Regions from separate parts of the Neobacillus sp. B4I6 genome, predicted to be linked through region 1. Evidence: riboswitches for the same ligand, from Rfam matches in the RefSeq annotation. Region 1 holds a riboswitch; the other holds the start of a gene.
What was found. A riboswitch is a leader RNA that binds a small molecule or an ion and turns the genes downstream of it on or off. The one in region 1 is predicted to bind S-adenosylmethionine.
Positions count from the first base shown of each region.

Region 2: linked by a shared signal. The riboswitch ahead of QF028_RS22345 (sugar ABC transporter substrate-binding protein) and the one ahead of QF028_RS21370 (homoserine dehydrogenase) in region 1 are both predicted to bind S-adenosylmethionine.

Region 1 covers NZ_JBNPWB010000002.1:3,873,015-3,885,784, forward strand. The annotation lists gene recX (recombination regulator RecX) at 1-335, opposite strand, end outside; gene QF028_RS21350 (TIGR01777 family oxidoreductase) at 412-1,320, shown strand; gene QF028_RS21355 (YfhE family protein) at 1,440-1,574, shown strand; gene QF028_RS21360 (YfhD family protein) at 1,716-1,907, shown strand; gene QF028_RS21365 (transposase) at 2,262-3,056, shown strand; gene QF028_RS21370 (homoserine dehydrogenase) at 3,263-4,501, opposite strand; SAM riboswitch class I at 4,604-4,715, opposite strand; gene QF028_RS21375 (GNAT family N-acetyltransferase) at 4,812-5,486, opposite strand; gene QF028_RS21380 (GNAT family N-acetyltransferase) at 5,506-6,168, opposite strand; gene QF028_RS21385 (carbon-nitrogen hydrolase family protein) at 6,189-7,049, opposite strand; gene argH (argininosuccinate lyase) at 7,171-8,547, opposite strand; gene QF028_RS21395 (argininosuccinate synthase) at 8,609-9,820, opposite strand; gene argF (ornithine carbamoyltransferase) at 9,905-10,882, opposite strand; gene carB (carbamoyl-phosphate synthase (glutamine-hydrolyzing) large subunit) at 10,875-12,770, opposite strand, start outside.
Region 2 covers NZ_JBNPWB010000002.1:4,046,913-4,059,682, forward strand. The annotation lists gene QF028_RS22315 (carbohydrate ABC transporter permease) at 1-83, opposite strand, end outside; gene QF028_RS22320 (ABC transporter substrate-binding protein) at 158-1,450, opposite strand; gene QF028_RS22325 (SIS domain-containing protein) at 1,519-2,508, opposite strand; gene QF028_RS22330 (hypothetical protein) at 2,714-2,944, opposite strand; gene QF028_RS22335 (ABC transporter permease) at 3,065-4,069, opposite strand; gene QF028_RS22340 (sugar ABC transporter ATP-binding protein) at 4,071-5,573, opposite strand; gene QF028_RS22345 (sugar ABC transporter substrate-binding protein) at 5,643-6,758, opposite strand; SAM riboswitch class I at 6,888-6,995, opposite strand; partial or broken gene QF028_RS22350 (MFS transporter) at 7,232-8,447, shown strand; gene yfkAB (radical SAM/CxCxxxxC motif protein YfkAB) at 8,520-9,635, opposite strand; gene QF028_RS22360 (formate/nitrite transporter family protein) at 9,852-10,652, shown strand; gene recQ (DNA helicase RecQ) at 10,808-12,770, opposite strand, start outside.

The sequences.
Region 1 (12,770 bases):
TATTTCTGTGCAGTTAATCTATGAAGAATTTCATTGATGACAGGTTCATCTATTTCCTTTAATACAAGATAATCTTTTATTTCTTTTTCTGATCTCATTCTTCTAGCTAAGTAATGAATGGCTTTGTTGTATGCTTTGCGAATGTCGTCTTGATACTGAATTTCCACAAAGGAAAAATCATCAAGCTCCATTCCTTTTTTTAATTGAAATTTGATTAGAACATCACTGTCGACACTAAAGGCAAATTCCTCACCCTTACCCTTACCGTAATCCATAAAAATATTGAATCGATCTTGAGTTTTCTGTTGTGTGGTGATCTTTGTTATAATGGCCACGTTATTCACCTCATCAATACTTTACCATATTCCTCATTATCTGTTGTAAGATTAAACGTAAAAGGGGGCGGAAAAAATGAAAATAACGATTGCAGGCGGAACAGGCTTTGTAGGGCAAGCAATTACCAAACACCTGTTGAAAAACAATCATGAGATAATTATTTTATCAAGAAAATCGATTGAGACAAATCGTACTGATGGAATTCGATACGTCGAGTGGCTAAGTGATAGTTCAAGCCCCATTCATGAACTCCAAGATACTGATATTTTTATCAACCTTGCAGGCGAATCAATTAATAGTGGACGTTGGACGGTAAAAAGAAAAGAAAAGATTCTAAACAGTCGCTTAGAGTCTGTTCATGCACTGCTAGCCATTATAAATAAATTAGATACCAAACCAAAGGCACTGATCAATGCAAGTGCAATTGGGATTTATGGAACATCCTTTGATAAAATTTTTACTGAAAAAGATAACCATGGCTTTGGGAATGATTTCTTGGCCGAAACAGTTAAGCAATGGGAAATCGAAGCTGGAAAAGCCAGCCAATTAGGGATACGTACTGTCTTTTGCAGGTTCGGAATCATTCTTGATAAACACCAAGGGGCTCTTCAAAAAATGGCAATCCCTTATCAATCATTTATCGGTGGTCCCATAGGAAATGGACGTCAGTGGATGTCATGGATTCACATTGAGGATGTGGTCCAAGGGATATCCTTTATTATCGAAAATGAAAAAATGGATGGACCCATCAATTTCACTGCACCGAAACCGGTAACGATGACTGAGTTTGGAAAAACACTTGCACGAGTATTAAACCGCCCCCACTGGCTTCCGGTCCCAAGTTTTGCACTACGTCTGCTGCTTGGTGAAATGAGTACATTGGTGGTTGATGGACAAAGGGTATTACCGAATAAGCTTTTAGAAACTGGCTATCAATTTAAGTATTCCGATTTACATTTGGCATTGAAAAATATATTTTCTTAAAAAAAGTATCATTCCTTTCTTAAAAGGTAAAAATGGAAATAAGTACATAACGTGCTTTTATTTTTTACCACATAGCTTGATGACAATTAACTAAAAAAATGTTGAAAGGAATGAGCAAAATGGCGGAAAAAAAGAAAAAAGATAAGGATCGAGGCAAATACTCATTAACCAGTATGCAGGAAGTCTCTTATCAACGAGAATTTAAAATGGCGGACCGTGCAGGCGGGTATCACGACAAAAAAACGAGACTCTAGTTCAACTAAATTTGCGATAAAAAGCAGCCCTGATCGCTTTGCTGAAGTATTTTCCATTCATGGTTACCTTTCTAATTGTAAATGATATTAATGGGAGCAATTCGGCTCCTGAAAAGTTAACAATGAAAGGGGTTTTTAGTAATGGGTCGTATGCATAATAGTGGAACAGGTAATAGTAACAAAAGTTCACTTCCACAAACACCTAAGAACCTAAAAATAACTGATGGAAATGACGTTGAATATTCTGCAGAATTTGCAGACCATTCCGACCTTGAAGCGCAAGCACGTGCTAACGCAGCGAACCAGCGTGTAAAATCGAGAAGAAATAAATAAGTTTAAAAAAAGCGGTAACAAAAAAGAAGAAGCAGGGCAACCTGCTTCTCAGGCTGTCGAGAAACTTTCGACAGCCTCTTATTTTCTACAATAACTTTAACCATTCACCGCGTTTCATTATAATATTATTAATATATAGGCTTTGCAACATGTCTGTTGATTTGCGCTCCAGGCACTTCGCTTTCCGCGGGCGTGCCGGGGAGCCTCCTCGGCGCTGAAGCGCCTGCGGGGTCTCCCCTGCCCCGTACTCCCGCAGGAGTCTGCGTGCCTTCCGCGCAAATCAACAGAGCTGTAAAATCAATAATACACTGCTCTTAACACAACCAAACAATAAAAAATTAAGTGGTGAAATCTATGTTTAAACCAAGAGTATCTACCCAAAGTGAATATGAATTTGTTTCTATTGATGAATTGGTTCCTGACAATCACCTTCTTCGTTTAATCGATAAATATATTGATCTTTCATTCCTTCTTGAAAAGGTACGTCCTTATTATAGTGATGATAACGGACGCCCTTCCGATCCCACTATTCTATTTAAAATGATGTTTATTGGTTATATATATGGCATCCGATCCGAGCGACAATTACAAAGAGAAATTGAAATGAATGTTGCCTACCGCTGGTTTTTAGGCCTGAAATTTAAGGATCTTGTTCCACACCACTCAACGATTAGTTGGAATCGCCAACATCGTTTTAAAGGTACCGATATCTTTCAGGAAATATTTGATGAGATTGTTCTCCAGGCAATGAATCACAAAATGGTAGGTGGTCGTGTCTTATTTTCGGATTCTACTCATTTAAGGCTAACGCTAATAAACATAAATTCAAACTGCCCACTTCTTTCCCAATGTACACGCTCCAAAAATAAGGTAAAAGTAGTGACACGTCATGTTTGGGAAGAGCACAAGGAAAAGGTAAGGGAAAATCGCTTATCTAAATCTGGAAAAATGCTTTATAAATTTAGAAAGGAAAAAATTGAGCGAAGCTTCGCAGACTCAAAAGAGCTGCACGGGCTTCGCTATTGCCGGTTACGGGGATTGAAGAAAGCAAGCGAACAGGCTCTCCTTACGGCAGCCTGCCAAAATATGAAAAAGATTGCAACACACTTAGCAAGGCTAGAAAAAGTGTGTTGCAATTCTTTAGGTTGATTACCTCCCTGTTGATTTCCGCGGAAGGCACGCAGGCTCCCCGGACCGCCCGTGGAAAGCGAAGTGCCTAGAGCGGAAATCAACAGGCCCATTAGCAGGTACAATGAATAATTAAATGCTGAGAATAAAAAATTGCCGATAAAAATACCCTTTCTCGACAAACTGAGAGCACCAAAGTGCTCTTCTATCACGGGAATAATGGCTTTTTAGAGGACAGCTAAAGTTACTTCTTTATTCTTAATTTCTGTATCATACTCCCCAATAATTTGAAAGTAGCACGTTGCCTTTTTCAGATTAATTAACTTTTCAATTTCTTCCTTGGTTGCCTTGATAATTGCTATCTTATCAGAAGCTTGGGCCACCCATGTAATCAAAGGGTTATTATAATTCTTTGAGAGGCCTTGAATTAACCATAATTCTTTTTCGTTCCCTTTTTTCTCTCCATCACATGCTGCTGTTGTTTTTGTGATACTCTTATTTGACGACCGATTTTGACAGACATAGACCAAATCTTCAATAACAGCACTTGCAGTAGGATACATCCCAGCTCCTGGTCCTTGCAAAGTAATACTACCAACAATATCAGAGTGAATATTTACCGCATTTTCTACGCCTTCAATAGAATAAAAAGGATGAGATTTCCCAACAAGGACTGGTTTAACCTCTGCGTTAATTTGACTACCTGTCTTACTAATGCTAGCAATATGCTTAAACCTTAATCCCATCTTTTCTGCTGTTTCAATTAACTCTCTTGAAATCGAGGTAATGCCCGCACGCTCGACATTCTTCCAATTGGGTTGTTCTCCAAAAGCAATTCTGCTGAGAATCATTGTTTTATAAAAAGCATCAAATCCCTCCACATCGTTGGTTGGATCCGCTTCAGCATACCCCTTCTCTTGCGCTAAAATGAGGGCATCAGCAAATGACTGCTTCTTTTCGCGCATTTCCGTTAGGATAAAATTCGATGTCCCATTAAGAATTCCTTGGATGTGACGAACTCGGTTAACATTTAATAACTGCCTTAAGGTTTGAATAATCGGAATACCACCCGCAACTGTTGCTTCATAACCCACCGAAACATTATAATTCTCAGCTAACTCGAGCAGCTCATTCCCATGGTGTGCAAACATTTCTTTATTCGCTGTGATTATGTGGCAACCACTTTGTATAGCTTGGTTTAAAAAAGTAAAGGGTTGTTCTTTGTCGACGATTGCTTCGACAACAACATCAAGTTGAGGTAGATTAAGAATTTCGGCAAAATCTGTAGTTATTAAAACATCTTCTCTTATGTCTCTGGTTTTTTGCTTATTTTTTATTAGTACTGCAGCCACTTCTACTTTTCTCCCTAAAACACTAGTAAGTTCCTCCGCGTGGGATTGTATTGTTCTATAAACACCTTCCCCAACTGTACCAAAGCCTAGAATTGCCACTTTAATGACAGACATGCTCTCCACCCCTTAAATAATATTAGACATGACTAATAGGTTGTTTTTTATCTCATATAAATAAGAAAAAACCCTCTTCATAAGAAGAGGGTAGATTTCCTCCTCTTATCTGTCAGGTTAAAAATAACCTGCAGGAATTAGCACCTTTTCAAGAATTACCTTGATGGTTGCCGGGCTTCATCGGGCCTAGTCCCTCCGCCGCTCTGGATAAGAGTTTTATTTAGTTAGTTTTTCATTAAATTTCAAAGTTATAAAGAGAATTCTAGTTGATTCCAAGGTAGTTGTCAATATTATTTGAAATTTCTTTTTATTAAAGTGGTAATAGGGAGACAAATTCCTTTTTCCCCAGTCGATCTATCATTTTGAGCCATTCCTTCGGCTTATTTGAAAGAATTGAATAGTATGTCGTCAGAAAATCCTTTACCAGGTTTGCTGGTAGTGAATTAAGTCCTTCATCTTGAATTGGCATGAAACATAAATCTAGACCTGCTACAGCTTCCCCATTGTTTTTCCAGGAAGGATGAACATATGAAAAATCAATGCGTTTATAACCCATATGGGATAGAACTTCACGTCGGACATATGGATCCATAACCTTTACTCCACCAAATTCGTGATGTTCAACCCGGTACGGATCGTATATTTCTGCAAACATCCCGAATAGCTCGTTACCATTTTCTTTAGCTAATTGTTGTAAATCCGTTAAACGGTTTTGCGCTAAAAAACGGCCAAGGCTTAAGCCTGGTTTACTGATGATTGTAAAATCTGTCATAGCAATATTCCAATCCGGATAATAACGATATTCAGTTGCTCCTGTGACTTCGTCTCCATCGACAGCAACAAACACGCGAATACTCGGATCTTCTAATGGCTCTTTCCATAGCTCAAATTCTAATACTTCTTCTGCAGGAAAAATTTCTCCCATTAAGTTATGAAGCTTTTTAAAATTAGGGTCTTCTATACTGGTTATTCTAATATATTCCATTATGATACATTCCTCTCACTCATCTAAAAGGGTTTTTCCATTCCATTAATGCAGCATAATTGCAGGATTCTTCATCCTCGAGATAATTTTCAATAATCCCTATTGGCACACGACCACAATGCAGCAAGAAAGTGATAACAGGATCTTGAACTTCCCCTTTAATAGTTGCATCTAAATATTGTCCTGGTGTCATGATATCAGCTTTTTTATGATATCCTGGCATTCTGCCCCCGCCAAGTAATCGATATAACTCTTTTTCTATCACAACATGGTACATAGACTGCATCATCAATTTACCAAGCCCTAGTTTGCGGTACTTCGGACGAACACTAATATCAACAATATACAAGGTATTCCCATTTGGATTATTGTTCCGTATATATCCATGGTCAGTGATTTCTTCCCACGAATGGTTTTTATCGCTAGGATCAAAGTCGATAGTTAAGCCGGTAATTGACCCAGCTAATTCACCATCTACTTCAACACACAATGCACCTTCTGGAAACATTTTCACATGGTTTGTTAATTGCTCTTTATTCCACCATAATTCTGAAGGAAAAGGAGGTGGGAAGCACTCGGATTGAATCTTGATAAGATCGTCAAAATCCACTTTTGAATAATTGCGAATGATAACTGGCACAGGCCTCTCTTGGTCATAGACGTAAAATTCACTTCGATACATTCTATACCCACCCTTTCAGTTTATTTTTCCCAATCTGTGTAAAGATCCGTTCTTCGATCACGCCAGGTTGTAACGGAACCACGTTCTCTTACTTCATATAACAAGTTTAAATCTAGGTCAGCCGTCACAATCATGTCATTATTGATTTCCCCTTCCACCAAGATTCCTTTTGGTGGAAATGGTATATCGTTAGGAGTAATGATTGCCGCCTGGCCAAAATTAGCGCGCATAAAATCAACAGTCGGCAGTGAACCGACAGTTCCCGTTAGGACCACATATACTTGGTTTTCAACTGCACGAGCATGGCTGGTATAACGAACACGATGAAAACCATGACGGTCATCTGTGCATGATGGACAGAAAATCACATCGGCACCTTTGGCCTTTGCCATACGTACAATTTCTGGAAATTCAATATCATAACAAGTAAGGAGGGCGATTTTCCCTTTTTCTGTTTCAAATATCTGAAATGAATCCCCAGGTGCCATATTCCATTCATTTACTTCAGTCGGTGTAATATGGAGTTTGGCCTGCTCACCAATTCTTCCATCTGGGTAAAATAAATGTGCTGTATTATACAACTTGCCATCCCTTTCAATCACATGTGTTCCCGCAATAATATGTATGTTCTTTTTTTGTGCAAAATTAGAAAACAGTTCTAGATATTGTTGGGTATAACTTGGCAGGTCATTAATTGTCAGGCTCTTGCCTTGACCATTACCTATTGAAAGTAGTTGAGTTGTAAAGAACTCTGGAAATAAGACAAACTCTGCCCCAAATTCCTCAGCAGTTTTTATGTAGTGCTCACATTGTGAGGTAAATTCCTCGAAGGATTGAATGGTATGTAGTTGGTACTGAACGGCAGACACACGAATTTTCATCATTTTTTCCTCCTGTCATTAGTTAAAATTCCCATGGGGAAATTATCTAATATTTTAGTATTTAATACAAATTTTAAAAACTAAAAGCCCACCAAATGGCAGGCTTTGAAAAAAATTATATTTATTGCTCTAGTTTTCCCTCTGCAAGCTTGATTTGCTTTTCCACTTGCTCTGGAGCCGTTCCTCCAAAGCTATTTCGGACACCAACAACATGCTCAGGAGCCAATACAACATAAATATCTTCCTCAAATAATGGACTAAAGCCCTGATATTCCTCGAAGCTCAAATCTAGCAAAAATTTGTTAGACTGAATCGCATATAAAACAATTTTTCCGATAACTTCATGCGCATCACGGAAGGGCAGACCTTTTCTTACCAAGTAATCAGCAATATCTGTGGCATTAGAAAAGTCATTGTTAATGGCCTTACGCATCACGTCTTTATTTACTGTCATCGTTTCAATCATCGGTGCTAATAACATTAAGGAACCTTCAAGCGTTTCAACCGTATCAAACATGCCTTCCTTATCTTCCTGTAAATCCTTGTTATAAGCGAGTGGCAGACCTTTAAGAACGGTGAGCAGTCCGATTAAATTACCATATGTCCGTCCGGTTTTTCCACGTAGCAGCTCAGGTACGTCTGGATTTTTCTTTTGCGGCATAATACTTGAACCTGTGCAAAACGAATCATCCAACTCGACGAACTGAAACTCCTGGCTCGACCAAATGACAAGCTCTTCGGATAATCTGGAAATATGGGTCATGATTATTGAACCAATCGATAAAAACTCAAGGATAAAGTCGCGATCACTGACAGCATCCATACTATTAGGATAAACCGTTTCAAAACCTAACAGTTCCGCGACACGTTCACGGTTGATCGGAAACGTCGTTCCTGCCAATGCTCCTGAACCAAGAGGCAGCCAATTGATACGCTTCAAACTATCAATCAATCTCTCTTTATCACGTTCAAACATCCAAAAATAAGCCATTAAATGATGGGCAAAGGATACAGGCTGGGCACGCTGCAGGTGAGTATACCCAGGAATTAACGTTTGGACATTCTCTTTCGCCTGCTCAATTAATGCCTGCTGGACATCTTCTATTAATTTAATCAGCTCAGTTGTTTTCGTTCTTAAGTATAGGTGCATGTCGGTGGCCACCTGATCATTACGGCTTCTCCCTGTATGGAGCTTTCCTCCCACCGGACCAATTTTTTCTATTAATAACTTTTCAATATTCATATGGATATCTTCATCTTCAACTAAAAACTCTACCGCGTTATCGTCGACCAGTTTCTTGATGGAGAGTAGTCCGTCCTTAATCTTTATAGCATCCTCCATTGGAATAATACCGCACTCACCCAGCATTTGCACATGGGCAAGACTTCCTGCGATATCCTCCTTAGCTAGCTTTTGATCAAAAGTAATTGAGGCTGTAAATTCCTCAACTAGCTTATTCGTTTCTTTCGTAAAACGGCCGCCCCATAACTTAGACATTGATTGCTCCCCCTTAACCTAACAAGACAGCCCTCGAAAAAGGATTCGAGGGCAATCCGAATTATTTTAAAATTGATTCCTTTTTATTCACTTCTGAATAGACCTTTGTTGGCAGACCCCAAATCTTAATAAATCCTACTGCGGCATTATGATCAAATGCATCGCCTTTAGAATATGTTGCTAGTTCCTCATTGTATAAGCTGTAAGGTGACTTTCTGCCAACAACCGTATGATTACCTTTATGAAGCTTGACACGAATTGTTCCAGAAACGTTCTTTTGAGTTTCATTAATAAATGCATCAAGTGCTGGTTTTATAGGAGAATACCAAAGTCCTTCGTAAATAATCTTAGCCATTTGCTGTTCAACCTGTGTCTTAAATTGTGTAACTTCACGAGTTAGAGTTAAAAACTCTAATTCTCTATGGGCATTGATTAAAATTAGCGCTGCAGGATTTTCGTACACTTCACGGGATTTAATTCCTACTAATCTATTTTCAATATGATCAATACGGCCAACACCATGCTTGCCGCCAAGTGCATTTAAGGTTTCAATTAATTGAACAAGCGGGAGCTTCTCACCATTAAGGGCAACAGGTACTCCCTGTTCAAATTCGATTTCAACATACTCTGCTGCATCTGGTGTTAGTTCAATTGGATTCGTCCAATCAAAGGCTGCTTCTGGCGCCTCAGCCCATGGATCTTCCAGAACACCAGCTTCACAAGCACGGCCCCAGATGTTGGCATCAATTGAAAATGGATTATCTAAATCGACTGGGATTGGAATTCCGTTTTCCTCAGCATATTTGATTTCTTCGTCACGTGTCATTCCCCATTCACGAACAGGGGCAACAACTTTTAAACTTGGGTTCAATGCTTGGATCGAAACTTCAAAACGTACCTGGTCATTTCCTTTACCTGTGCAGCCATGAGCAACAGCAGTAGCCCCTTCTTTTTCAGCTACCTCCACTAATAGTTTTGAAATAAGCGGTCTAGATAAAGCTGAAGATAATGGATATTTTCCTTCATATAAGCAATTAGCTTTTAATGCTGGTAAAATATATTCCTTTGCTAATAATTCTTTAGCATCGATCATATAGGCTTTAATGGCTCCGACATTCAGTGCCTTATTTTTGATGGCTTCTAAGTCTTTTCCTTCACCGACATCTAGGCCTAATGCAATCACATCGTAGCCATATTTTTCTTGAATCCATTTTACTGAAACTGATGTATCTAAACCGCCTGAGTAGGCTAGAATGATTTTTTCTTTTGTCATTGTTTTTATTCTCCTCTTACCATCTGTGTATTTTTATTCATCCGATAGAATTATTATACAACAAGTCTCATAGAAAAGAAACCATTATGCTAGTAAAAGTTTTAAAATTGCTTTCTGGGCATGAAGACGGTTCTCCGCTTCATCAAAAACCACTGAATGAGGACCATCGATGAGCTCTGCTGTAACTTCTTCGCCTCGATGGGCAGGCAAGCAATGCAAAAAGATATAGTCCTCATTTGCATTCTTACAAAGTTCATTATTTACTTGAAATCCATGGAATGCCTCGAGTCTTTTTGAAGTTTCTTCTTCCTGCCCCATACTGGTCCAGACATCTGTTACGATGACATCTGCATCTTTAACAGCTTCTAGCGGATCATTTGTAATCACGAGCTTACATCCAGTTTGGTTTCCAACTTTAATTGCCTTCTCTGTTATTTCTCCATCAGGCAAATATCCTGGTGGACTGGCAATGCTAATATCCATTCCAACCTTCATCGCGCCTTCCATTAAAGAATGAGCCATATTGTTATTGCCGTCCCCAATATAGCACATCTTTAAGCCGGACAGTTTCCCTTTATGCTCAAGAATCGTTAAAAGGTCTGCTAACACTTGGGTAGGGTGCTGCAGGTCAGTTAAACCATTAATAACTGGTACTGTTGCATGCTCAGCTAATTCTTCGACTGAATCGTGTGAAAACGTTCGAATCATTAATCCGTCCACATAGCGAGACAACACTTTTGCGGTATCAGAAATACTTTCTCCTCTTCCAAGCTGGATATCCTTTGAACTTAAGAATATTGCATGACCGCCTAACTGCAACATCCCTACCTCAAATGATACCCTTGTACGGGTGGATGATTTTTCAAAAATCATCCCTAAAACCTTCCCGCTTAAATACGGATGCGGTTTTCCTTGTTTTTGAAGCTTTTTCATCTCTATCGCCTCGTTTAGAAGATAGAGGATTTCATCTGTACTAAAATCGGAAAGCTGTAAAAATCCCTTTCCTTTAAGTTTCGGCTTATTTATATTACTAATTTCATTTAATTTAATGGCCTCACCCATGAACGGCACCTCTCTCTTCCAACTTGTAATATTCATTCATAGATCGAACCCCAGAATTGGATTGAGATCCTTTTTCCAGGCCGATTATCGCTTCAATTGTATCTAAGTGTGTAAATACTGGTACCTTGTAGCGTACAGCATGCTCGCGAATCTGGAAACCAAATTTAATTTTATTTCGTCCTTGATTCGGTATATTTATGACAGCCTTCATGGACTGTTTTCGGAAAAGTTCAATGACTTCTGCATCGTCCTTAATCACTTTTTCAACATCAATTCCATGGTTTTGGAAATATGAAGCAGTCCCCTCGGTAGCAACAATCTTGTATTGTTTTATTACAAGTTCTTGAATGATAGGAAGAGATGCTTGCTTATCTCGATCAGAAATGGAACAAAAAATATAATTTTCACCTTGTTGCCCGCCAAGAGTAGGAATAGACTTTTCAAGTGCCTCTTGATAGGTTACTCCCATGCCAAGCGCTTCACCTGTTGATTTCATTTCTGGTCCTAGCACATGGTCAACACCTTTTAGCTTACTCGATGAAAATACAGGTGTTTTTACTGAAAAATAGGATGGCTCATCCATTAGTCCCTTTGTTGAACATAGATCTGAGAGGGTCTCTCCTAATTGAACGCGTGTCGCCCATTCAATCATCGGAATTCCTGTGACCTTACTCATGATTGGCACTGTTCTAGAAGAACGCGGATTGACTTCAAGCACATTAACCTGGCCTTCATAGATAACAAATTGAATGTTCATGATTCCAATAACTGGTGCTGAATTTGCAATTTTTTCTGCATAATCTATTAACGTTTCTTTAATTTTCTCTGACAGTGAAATCGGCGGGAACACCGAGATGCTATCCCCTGAATGGACCCCAGCTTTTTCTATATGTTCAAAGATACCTGGGACGACGATATTTTCCCCATCACATATGACATCAATCTCGCACTCTAATCCAGGTAAGTATTTATCTACTAATAATGGCCACATCGTTGCTTGCGAATTTTTCTCCAGTTGCAGTATATACTGGCTTAATTCCGCTTCTGAAAAAATAGTAAACATTGATTGGCCGCCAATGACATAGGATGGGCGCACAAGGACAGGATAACCAAGTTTAGTGGCTGCTTCTATTAATTCGTCAGAATGCGAAACGGTTTGACCCTCTATATGCGGAATGTTTAAGTCTTCAAGCAACTGGTAAAATTCTTTACGATCTTCTAAGCGATCAACATTTTTTACCGTAGTACCTAAAATTTTGATCCCTTCTTCTTCCAAATCATGGGCTAGATTTATAGCTGTTTGGCCGCCGAACTGAATCAATACACCTTCCACCTGTTCTTTTTCGATGACATGAAGTACATCCTCTGCTGCGAGTGGTTCAAAATAAAGGCGGTCTGCAATCGAATAATCGGTACTAACAGTCTCAGGGTTGTTATTGATAACAACCGCTTCAAAGCCCTTTTTCTTGATCGCATTTGCCGCGTGCACTGAACAGTAATCAAATTCAATCCCTTGGCCGATTCGAATTGGGCCAGAGCCAATGACAAGAATCTTTTTCTTGCTCGTCACTTCAACTTCATCAAACCCGTGCCAGGTTGAATAATAGTAAGGTGTAACAGCATCAAACTCAGCTGAACAGGTATCAACCATTTTATAACCAGGTTTCCAGTTGAGTTCTTTCCACTTGCTTCTTACCCGCTTTTCAGGAATAGCATATATTTGAGATAAGAGCTTGTCGGAAATATTATTCCGCTTTGCTACCTTAAGCAAAGAAACTGGAACATCGCTCCAATTATAGGAAGCTAATTCCGTTTCTAACATAACGATTGAGCTAATTTTGTGTAAAAACCATGGATCAATCTCGGTCAACTCTCGAACATTTTCAAG
Region 2 (12,770 bases), 170 kb from region 1:
ATTGGATAGTAAACAAAAAGGGCCATAAAGATTAAGCAAGGTGCAATATATAGGTATGGTAACCACTTGTTTGTATTTTGCATAATAACTCCCCTTTTTTTAACAGGCGTATCTTTGGAAAAAAGGTGGTCAACTTGCAACCACCTTTTCTGGCTTCCTATTTTTTTGCAGACGCCTTAACTTCTTTTGCTGCTGCTCTTACATCCTTCATTACATCTTCTGGACTTTTCTTGCCGTCCAACATTAGCTGTGTTCCATTTAAATAAGCATCAACTATTTTAATATCAACAGCTGTATCAAACCATAAGTACGTTTGTTCTGCATTAACAATTAAATTGATAGCATCCTGTTGAAGCTTGGAAGCATTCTCATCGGTTGTTGTTCCTTTAACCGCACTATATTCACTTACTTCTTTTAACTGCTCTGTACCTTTTTTCTTCGAAGTTAAGAATTTGACAAATTCCATTGCTTCCTTCGGATGTTTTGTTTTCGAAGAAATCATGATTCCTTCAGGTGCTGCTGTGATGGAGTTGGCATTTCCTTCTCCACCTTCCACACCTGGTACATTAAACACACCTAAATCCTCTTTTAAAGATGGTTCAATAAGCCCGATTTCTGCAAGCTGGAAGAAGCCGATCGCTGCTTTTCCACTGTTAAATAACTCCCGTGAATATTCATGGTCTACAGAATTAACTCCTTTATTGAAGTACGGCTTCAGTTCCATGAATTTCTCTAATGCTTTAACATAACCTGGATGCGAATAATCACCTTCAGGATTTTTGGGATCATAATCTTTATCAAGAACATCCTGTGGCACCATCAATTGATTCAATGTTCCTATATAGTGGGAAATCGTCCACGGTGCTTTACTTCCAAATGTAATTGGCGTAAGTCCTGCGGCCTTTACCTTTTTAGAGACATCAATTAGTTCGGACCAAGTGGTTGGAACTTCAAGATTTAAATCCTTGAAAATTTTCTTATTGTAAAAGAAGGCCTTGCCGTCAGTTGACCACGGAATCCCATAAATCTTACCATCTAAAGTGAAGGAATTGAACTGGGAGGCAATGATTTGATCTGACCACGCTTTATCTTCATTTACATAATTAGTTAAATCAAGTGATTGTCCCTGACGTGCGAAGTTATAGGCAAACTCTCCGCTCCAAGAAAAGTAAACATCTGGAGGGGTGCTTGATCCTAAGACAACACGAATTTTTTCTTTATAAGAATCGTTCAAGACGGCTTCCGTTTTAATTTTAATATTGGGATGGGCCTTCTCAAACTCTTTTACTGCCTTTTCAAAATATTGCTTTTTAGGTTGATTCGGCCAGCGGTGGAAGAATTTAAGTTCAACCACATCTTTTCCATTTGTTGAACTAGAACTCTTAGAACAGCCAGCAAAAAACGATAGGAAAAGGATAGAAATAATACTTAAAATTAATAACTTCTTCATTAAGCTTCCCCTCCAGAAAGGAATACATATCTATGATTATTGCAGTATATTTGTTATTTCATCTTGGTTTAGTATTCAACTGTCCACATATATCTTCTTTTTGATAGCGGATGATTTCGTGCTTCCGCTAACTGATCCGCATATTTTCTTAATACGTAATTTAAAACTAATGGGGCAATGTATCCTTGTACTTCCTCTGCAACCCCAGTGAAATCGAAGTCTTTTGCATCAAGGACAACCAACTTCTTGCCATAACGCTTAGAGAATTCTAATGCTCTTTCTTCTAAATGTCTTGTTTCGTCCAAGCCTAGCAGGATAATAAAAGGTGTTTCTTCATCAATAATTTCAAATGGTCCGTGGAAGTATTCTCCGGCGTGAATGGCGTGTGAGTGAACCCATTGCATTTCCATGAGGATACAAATTGCATAAGAGTAGGCAACACCATAATTTGCTCCGCTTGCCATTGTATAAATAATTTTTTCATCTTTATACTGTTGACCAAAAGCCTCTGCCTTTGTTTGGTAGAGTGCAGCAGCTTTTTCGTAAACATTTTGTAAATTCTCAAGACTTTCTTCTACTAAACTAGCTTTTTCGTTATTTTCAACAACTTTTAGTACACCAAACACTAGTTGATATAGTACTGAATAATTGGTTGTGAAAGCGCTTGCTTTTTCGCCCCATTGATACTTCAATACAACATCAGAAGCTTGTGCCAATGGTGATCCTTCCTCATTGGTTAAAGAAACCGCCAATGCCCCTTTTGCTCTAGCAAATTTTGCTGCTTCTACTGTTTCAGGTGTTGTTCCTGAGTGCGAGCACAATATAACCAGGGAATTACTTCCAAGTTTTGCATGATTGCGATAGATAAATTCATTTGCACTAAAAAGATGGGCATCAAGAACTTTTGCTTCGCGGTCAATTACATACTTGCTTGGATACATAATGGCAGAAGAGCCGCCGCATGCTACAAAGAAAACATTGGAAATATTTCTTTTTCCTACCTCTGCTAATGCTTGTTGCACTTGATTTTTCACGTCAATTACTAATTCAGTCGTCATTTTGTTGCCTCCCTGATTAAATATTTTAGTGAATGAACACTAGTAAACTCTTTAAACAATATACAACTTTATATAACGTTATATGTTGTTATATATAAATTACTATACTTTTAAACTCTTGTCAATTGAATTTTCAGAAAAATGAAACGACATTTCTCGACAAAAAGCAAAATAGCCAGGGGTCTTCCCTGGCTGCTTTTTCTTGTTACTCCCCTATATTGTTTTCAAACCACTCTTGAAGCTCTTTCAATGAGTTAAACGTAAAAATCTCCTCGCCATTTTGCCCATTATCAAACCCAGTGTTACCTCTTAAGGTAATTTGCCCTTCATCCTTAGAAATTAAGATAGCATAGGGATGATTAACATTTATATACCTTGAATCTAAATCGGTATCTACCCAATTCTTACTTCTCAGAAATGCTTCATAATGTTCCATTAAGATCCCTCCTATCTCTAAATATTGTTCCTCAAAACTTACTTATATTTGTAGATTTTACTCTGGTTTTTCAAAAAAAATAAACCTATCCGCAAAATGGATAGGTTGATCATAGTTCAATTATTTTTGTTTATAATACGTAATCGCTAATGCAAAGGCTAAGACGGTGCCTTTAACAATATCCATCGCATAATATGGGACGGACATCATCACGAGTCCGTTTTGGAGAATCCCGATCAGGACGGCTCCAACAAATGTTCCAAACGCGTTGGCCTTTCCAGCCCCAAGTACTGAAAATCCAATATAGGCGGCGGCAACTGAATCCATTAAATAGGGAGCACCAGAGTTAATTTCTGATGTCAAAACCCTTGAAGCGAGCACAATCCCGCCAATGGAGGCAAACAGAGCCGAAAGCAAATACGCTGCCACTTTATATTTATTAACTGCGATACCTGATAGTCTCGCCGCTTCTTTGTTACCACCGATCACATACATATATCGACCATGCTTTGTATAGTTCAAAAAGATATGCACGAGGATCACAGTCACAGCCATAATGATAATAATCCATGGCACTTCTCCGATTTTTGCAAAAAAAGGACTGATCAGACCCGATGCCATCGAGCCATCAGGCATAACCATGTTTTGTGAAACAGTGGCCCCTTTTGTATACGTCAATGCTGTCCCTTGAATAATAAACATCGTAGCGAGTGTCATCAGCATATCTGGAATTCTTAATTTCACAATCATGAATGAGTTTATTGCTCCTACTGCTAAGGAAGCACAAATCGCAGAAATGACCGCCACCAATGTGTTTTGTGAAAACCAAACAAACATCGAAATGACAATGGCGTTTGATAAGGAAGCGACCGATCCCACCGATAAATCAAAACCATCGACAGACAATGAAATCGTAATACCGATAGCGATAATCGTTACAATGGAGATCGAACGTAAGATATTGATGATATTACTGCCCTGAATAAAAGTAGGATTAGCCAATGAAAAAATAATAATAAGTGCAAGAATCGTAATAATCGTCCCATATTTATATAAAAAGCGAAATAACTCAAAGACTTTTTTTGCCGGGGCTACCTGATTCTTTGCTGCAATATTTGCCTCCATTTTACCTGCCCCCTGTTGAATAAAATAATAGTTCTTCTTCGTTCGTTTCTCTCGTTTCAATTTCCTTTACGGACCTGCCGTCGTATAAAACATAGACCCGATCAGTAATCCCAATAATCTCCGAAAGTTCTGAAGAAGCATAAATAATTGCTTTACCCCGGTTCGCTAGTTCAGCGATTAACTCAAAGATATCCTTCTTTGCGCCAACATCGACGCCTTTGGTTGGTTCGTCAAAAATATATACATCTGCTTCAGCTACGAGCCACTTTCCGATTGCGACCTTTTGCTGATTCCCTCCGGAAAGATTCTGTACCTTGGTATCTTCTGAAGGTGTTTTAATTCCGAGGCGATGGATCAACTGCTTTGCCGTTTCTTTTTCTTTTTTTCGATCTAAAAAGCTTAATCTCTTTGAAAATTCACCTAAATTAGCAGCTGTTAAATTGGTTTCTACTGATTCAAGAACTAGGATTCCTTCCTTCCTCCGTTCTTCTGGAACTAAAGCAATTCCCTTTTTAACCGCATGATAGGGACTCTTTAATTTTAGTTTATTGCCATGAAGAAAGATGTCTCCCCCCGTTAATTTCTTAGAGCCAAATAACGCCTTACACAATTCTGTTTTTCCAGCACCGACAAGCCCGGCAATTCCAATGATTTCTCCTGATTTAACATGAATATGTAAATCTTTAATCTTCCCTCTATCTGAAAGTCCTTTTACCTCAAGGACCGTGTTTCCAATAGACGTATTCTTCTCTGGGAACTGTTCCTCTAATCTTTGACCCAGCATATGCTCCACCACTTTGTTGATGGTCGTATTAGTAACTCGCTCTTTTGCAACAAGTTCACCGTTTCTCATTACGGTCACTTCATCGCAGACTTCAAAAATTTCTGGTAAGCGATGGGAAATAAAGATAACTCCTACATTTTGCTTTTTTAAATCACGGACAATCCGGAATAGTTCCGTTGTTTCAGTGTGACTCAATGGCGCTGTCGGCTCGTCTAAAATAAGAAACTTACATTGATTTGATACAGCCCTAGCGATTAAAATCATTTGTTTTTCCGCTAACGTTAACTCACTTACAAGCTTCTTCGTCGGAAGCATAATGTTCATACTTGATAGTATTTCATCCGCTCTTTGATGAAGGTTTTTCCATTTCATCCATTGCTTTTTCCCCATGTTATGGACTGTATCGAGGAGCATAATATTTTCGGCGACGGTTAAATACGGAATGAGAGCCGTATCTACTTCTTGATAAACGATTTGTATTCCTGCGTCCTGTGCATTTTTCGGAGAACGAATCTTCAGGTTTTTCCCATCTAACCTTATTTCACCGGTATAGTGGTCATAAGCACCCGCGAGAACCTTCATTAACGTTGATTTCCCTGCCCCATTTGCCCCAATCAAAGCTTGGATTTCTCCCGTTTCCATCGAAAAGTCGACCTGATTCAATGCCTTCACACCAGGAAACTCTATTGAGATGTTTTTCATCTCCAATGTTGATCTCATCAAAATCATCCCCCGTAAGCAAACACTCTCTTCATCTATTGAAAAAGAGAGTGTCTAGTTGTATACCGACTATTCTTTATAATGCTTCTTTAACGTCTTTATCCACTCTTCCTCAAATGCAGTCGATTGACCCCAGCCTGGGATAATTTTTGCCAGATTAACCATGTTTACAGGCTCTTTTGCTTTGAGAAGATTTTCTTGTGAAACAAGTGAAGCATCTAAATCAAAGGTCTGTGGTGTTTCTTCACCTGCAAGCTTTTTCGCAAGTATTCTCATATCAACAGCACCGATAAGTTTCGGATCGACAGCTGCTGTGTATTTCCAAGCGCTGCCTTTTCTTTGAATTTCTTGCAGATCCGCATTGGAAACATCGATTCCATAAATCTTCACTTCTTCACGTCCCGCTTCTTTCAAAGCTCGTGCTGCACCGATTGCAAAAGCATCCCAAGTAGCAAATATGGCATCCAGTTTGCCTTTTGGATATTTATTTAACATGGCTGCAACTGCGTTTTGTGTTTGTACACTTGTATCTGCCGCAGCCACACCAAAGCGTTCCACTTCTTTAATTTGAGGATTTTTTGAAAGGACTTCTTGATAAACCTTATTACGTCTAACCATTGCAGGGAAACCGTCGACCCATAGGTAGGCAATATTTGCTTTACCCTTTGTATTCTTTACGAGTTGATCAAGGGCTAAAGTTGCTAAGGCTTCATCATCCTGTGAAGTAAGCGTTACTCCATCAACCTTCGCAATATTTGGATTGGAGTCAAATGTAACTACACTTTTTCCTTTTTCAACTATCTTTTTTACATCATTAACAGTCGCATCATCGTCACCATGAGAAATGATAAATCCATCATAATCCTGGTCTAATGCCTGATTAATAGCATCATGGAACTTAGCTGTATCACCATTTGCGGTAAACACGTCCACTTGAAAACCTAAGGCTTCTCCCTCTTCTTTTGCACCTGCTAAGAATTGGGCAGTATGATCATCACCGCCAATTTTACGGATAACCTTGATTTTTAACGGATCACCACTTGTAAACTTTTCAGATACACCTTCAAGTGAAACCTTTTTATGAGCGCTTGCTTGTTTTTTTTCTCCCTCAGAAGCACAGCCTGTGAGTAAGAGTGTTGCTGCTAACGCTGATACGAGTGTACTTTTAAAGATATTTCTTTTCATGATTAAAGCTCCCCCTTTTAGATTCTTATCAATACTCCATTACTCCGATTGGAAAGGTTTGTTTTTATATAAAAATAAAAAACCTCTCCAGAAAAGAGAGGTTTCATCACAAATTAAGGGACTACTCCTCTCTTATCTTTCAAAACAATAAATTGTTTTGCAGGATTTAGCACCAATTCCAAACGGAACGGTTGCTGGGCGTCATCGGGCCAGTCCCTCTGCCACTCTTGATAAGAGAACGTATTATTCATTTAAAGTAATAAATTAGATTTTAGTCTCCTATTAACAAGTTGTCAATAGTGTTTTGAATATTTCTAATAAAGGTATTATTCCCAATCCGCCAAAACCTTTGAATAGTAGTAAACGTAATTTCCTATTTTATATAAAAGGGATATCCCTTTAAAATTATCAGAAATTTCTGTATGATAATATTTAGTTAATCGAAATACATTTAGAAAGAAGTGTTATTAATAATGGATCAGGAAAGAAGTGCAAAGCGTAATTTAATGATCATGTGGTTTGCGAACTTCTTTGTAGCCGGAAGTATGACAATGGTTATGCCGTTTATTTCGTTGTACATTGAGACGTTTGGTGACTTTTCGGAAAAATATGTCCAGCATTGGTCAGGAATCACATTTGGGATTACATTTGTTTCTGCCTTCCTCTTCTCACCGATTTGGGGGGAGAATTGGCGACCGTTATGGGAGAAAAAAAATCCTTATCATTTCCGGATTAGGGATGGGCTTATCTATTTTTCTAATGGGCTATGTCCATTCTGTCTGGCAGTTACTGTTGCTGCGCTTTTTCATGGGTTTCTTTTCTGGCTTCATCCCGATGTCACAAGCTTTTATCTCTACGCAAACACCAAAGGGGATTGCGGGGCGCGTTCTTGGTACATTGCAAACAGGTAGTATTACAGGTTCTTTGTTAGGACCGATGCTGGGCGGTGTTTTAGCTGATTCTCTTGGCTATTCTACTACCTTTAAATGGACGTCCATTTCGATTTTTATCTCTGCATTGTTAGTGATTACCACAAAGGAATTCTTGATACCCGTGTCTAAAGGGGCAAAAACACATTACTCGAGCAAGGAAGTTTTTAAACACATTATTCGTAACCCTGTGTTATTAACAGTCCTGCTAATTTCAGCCCTTGTTCAGATTGCTCACTTTAGCATTCAACCAATTTTGTCCTTATTTGTTAGCGATCTGCATGGCACAACTAATGTTGCCTTTTATTCTGGGATTGCTTTTTCCGCTGCGGGACTGGGGAATTTATTGATGTCGAGGAATTGGGGAAAAATAGCTGATAAGTATGGGTATATTAAAATATTAGTTATTCTTCTTTTTCTAGCGGGGATTGTCTACTTGCCTGGAGCCGCAGTTTCTAGCTTTTGGCAACTCGTTATCATCCGCTTTGCCCTGGGTGTCACGATTGGCGGAATTATTCCTGTACGGATTGCCTATATCCGCCAAGAAGCACCGATTGCGATGCAAGGTGAAGTATTAGGCTATAATACCAGCTTGCGTTTCCTTGGGAATATTGTCGGCCCGATGCTGGGTGGATTTATATCTGGTTACTATGGCTTTTCTGCCGTTTTTATCAGCACAAGTTCATTATTAATTATTAGCGGATTTATTTTATTTGTTTCAATGCACCGTCATCCAAAGCTTGTAAAACACTCGATTTAATAACTTTAAGATTGGGCAAGGAATAAGTAGAAAAGCACTTTAAATTAAATGATTTAAAGTGCTTTTGCTTTATTACTTTATTCTGTTTTTTCGCTTAGTAAAGTCCATTTCTTGATAATAACTGTTCTTAACTAATATATTGGGTCCAAGGCATTTAACCGCCGGGCAATGACAGCTTAATTCTTTTGCCAAGGCTGACGACTGCCAGGTTTCATATGCATGTAACAGATTTGTAGTCTTGATATTTCCTAGGGATGGTGTATCACCGAAATCAGTAACAATAATATCTCCGTTAAAAATATTTACATTCAGTCGCGAACGTCCATCAGGGTCATTTCTGACGGTGACATTTTTACTTTTATACAAGCTTTGAAGGAGAGTTAAATCCTCCTGTTCACTGCTGCACGCATAAAATGGGAGCGTGCCAAACAGCATCCACACATTTTCATCTCTGACATCTAGTAAGTGATGGATCGCTTCTCTTATTTCATTAAGTGATAAGGTTTCGAGATTGCTAGCAAAATCACTTGGGTACATTGGGTGTATTTCATGTCGCTGACAAAGCATTTCATCAACAATTTGACGGTGAATTTTTTCTAAATACGGTAGTGTCCGCTTGTTTAACATCGTTTCAGCAGATACCATCACTCCTGCTTTTACCAGTTCACGGCTATTATCTATCATTCTTTTAAAATATTGTTCCCGTTGTTCATATTCCGGCTTCCGTTCCATTCTGGCAAAACCACCCTCGACAAAATCATCGACGGTCCCCCAGTTATGCGAGATATGTAAGACATCTAAAAAAGGGACGATTAATTCATAACGATCTAATTCAAGGGTTAAATTGGAATTAATCTGCGTCCGTACACCGCGCTCATGGGCATATTTTAAAATCGGTACAACATAATTTTTTACCGAGGATAAGGATAACATCGGTTCTCCACCGGTAATGCTAAGTGATCGAAGTGTCGGGATTTCTTCTAATCTTTGTATGAGCAAATCCAGAGGAAGCGCCTGCGGATCCTTTGTTTGGAGTGTATATCCTACTGCGCAATGCTCACAACGCATATTACAAAGGGTCGTCGTGGTGAATTCAATATTGGTTAATTGAGGCTTTCCATATTGCTCAATATCTAAATAGGCTTCCCATGGATCATATGAAGGGGTAATTTTTTTCAATTTTGACATAATGACTCCTTAAAATCAGTCTTCAAAAAACTTCTCTATTATAACTGAATTACGGATGTTATTGCTATTTTTAACCATTACAAAAGTTTATGTTTTAAAAAATACTATTATTCTATGCTTGTTTTATGAAAAATTTACCCACTAATACATAACCACAGCACTTTGGATAAAAAATAAAAGGATAATATTTAATTGCGAATGGTGGTTATGACTAACATGGAAATGCAGCCTTTAGGAGAAGCCGAGAAACTCGCCCTTAAAAAGCTGAAAATCTTTCGGCAAAGCATCCTTCGTTATATTTTACGGGCGGCGCTTGCCAGTATGTTTATTGGCTTCGGGGTCATTGTAGCATTTAAAACGGGGAATTTCTTTTATGTTAAGGATAACCCTTTTGCCTATCCGATAGCGGCACTTACCTTCGGGGCTGCCATCATTTTAATTGCCTATGGCGGTGGTGATTTGTTTACTGGAAATACGTTTTATTACACCTATGCCGCACTTCGCAAGAAAATGACCTGGATAGACGTCGTAAAACTATGGATTTGCAGTTACGCGGGTAACATACTTGGGGCGGCGGTTTTTGCCTTTATTATTTTTACAACGGGACTGTATGAAAGTTCCGAGGTTAACGGCTTTTTACTTCATGTAGTCGAGATTAAAATGCAGGTCCCAATAACCGAGCTATTTTTCCGAGCAATCCTATGTAATTGGCTCGTCTGTATGGCCTTTTTTCTTCCGATGGGGTTAAAAGGCGATGGACCGAAGATGTTTGCGATGATGCTGTTTGTCTTTTGTTTCTTTATTTCCGGATATGAACATAGTATCGCTAACATGTGTACGTTTGCCATTGCCTTAGTTTTAAACCATCCAGGGACGATTTCATGGGGTGGAGTGATTCACAATCTAGTGCCTGTAACGATTGGCAACCTGATTGGCGGCGCTGTTTTCATGGCGATGATGTACTATTATGCTAATAAGCCATTTTTAGATGAATATGATAAAGAACAGGGCAGCTAAGTTTACATGCTGCCCTGTTCTTTTATTAGGTGTCATATCGACAAATTCCCGGGGAAATATCAACAATATAAGAGGGCAATCGACAATAATTAAGAATATTCTAAAAATATTGATAATTTTAACATTTCTTTGATGTGTGCTATCTTTTTGCCAATCTATTTCTTTTTGCTAATAAAATAAACATAGGCTTTGATCATAAAATAGCTTACTTCCTCAGGAAGCAATTCCTTGATCGGCTTCAGTCGCTCACGGCCAGCCTCTGCCAAGGCTTTTTCTAGAAGCGGCATGTATTCAGCGGGAATATGTTTTGAAAATTCAACTTCTAAACCTTGTTGCGCACATTGAAGCAAGTGGGTTTCCACCGTGCTAACCGCCAATTCCCGTTGTTCAGCAATTTCCTCTATAGAAAAATTACTTTGGTGTAGTTTTAATGTTTCCAAATGCGTATCTGTTACCCCAGCTTTTTTGGCAGGCTTCTTTGGCGATTTCTCTACAGGTACCAACTCACTTTGATAGTCTAAATTGGCTTCGCAGAAGGTACGGATGGCTTGAATAAATTCAAGGCCATATTTTTTCAACTTCAGTTCCCCCACTCCACTAACCTGTAAAAAATCTTCCGTCGATTTTGGAAGTTTTGCACACATATCCTTTAAGGCAGCATCAGAAAAAATCACAAATGGCGGTACTTTTTCTGATTCGGCAATCTGCTTCCGCACTTCTCTTAACACTTCAAACAATGGGTCATCCTTAGCTACTTGTTTCACCTGTACAGTTTCACGGCGATGGACCTGTTCTTTACCTAAGAGAATATCTTTTCCTTTTGGTGAAACAAATAAGGTTGGAAATTGCCCTTGCTCGATCGCGATTAATTCCTGTGATATCAAGAATTCAATAAAGTCACTGACATCCTTTGAACTTCTATCCTTCATGATTCCATAGGTTGGAAGCCTGTCAAAACCCATTTCCGTTACTTTTTTATTTTTTGAACCTGTTAACACTTGAGCCGTGATCGTTTTACCAAAGCGCTGTCCCATCCGAATGACGCAGGACATCACCATTTGGGCTTCCTTCGTTACATCGATGCTTGTCCTCGTGTCCAAACAGTTGCCGCATCTGCCGCAAGGCTCTGTTTCGGTTTCACCAAAATATTTTAAGATAAATTCCTGCAGACAGTTTTCGGTATGGCAATAATCGACCATTTGCTGGAGTTTAGCTAATTCTTGTGTGATGCGGCTCCGATCACTAGATTGATCAATTAAAAAACGCTGAATTTGAACATCCTGTGAGGAATGAAGCATGATACATTCACTCTTCAGACCATCCCTGCCCGCACGGCCCGCTTCCTGATAATAACTCTCCATATTTTTGGGCTGCTGATAATGTACCACATAACGGATATTGGATTTATCTATTCCCATTCCGAAAGCAGAGGTGGCGACCATCACAGTCGCTTTATCTTCTAAGAATCGTTCCTGCTCACGATTTCGCTCTACATCCCCCATCCCCGCATGATAGCGGGCTGCCTTAATATTTGCTTTCAGTAATTTCTCATAAATTTGGTCGACATTCTTCCTTGTTGCTGCATAGATAATGCCTGCTTCTTTATCATTCTTTTTCAAATAGTCTTTAATAAACTTGTCCCGATCCTGGCCCTTGATAACCGTAAAGGACAGATTTTCCCGCTCGAATCCGGTAATAATCGTATTCTCTTCATCAATGTTCAATAAATCGCAAATATCCTCACGTACCTTTGGTGTGGCTGTAGCAGTAAGTGCTAATACAATTGGCCTTTGCGGCAGGCTATTAATTAGTTGTTGAATATGGCGATAGCTTGGCCGAAAATCATGTCCCCATTGTGATATACAGTGGGCCTCATCCACGGCTACTAATGGAATGTCCATGCTGTAAAGATCTTCAAGAAATTCACGTGATTCCAAACGCTCAGGCGCTATGTACAGAAGCTTATATTTTCCTTCGGCCGCTTCCATCATTCGCCTATTTGCTTCGCCAAAACTTAACGAACTATTGATAAATGTTGCCGGAATACCGACTTGAATGAGGGCATCAACCTGGTCCTTCATTAAAGAAATCAGTGGGGAAATGACAATCGTGGTACCG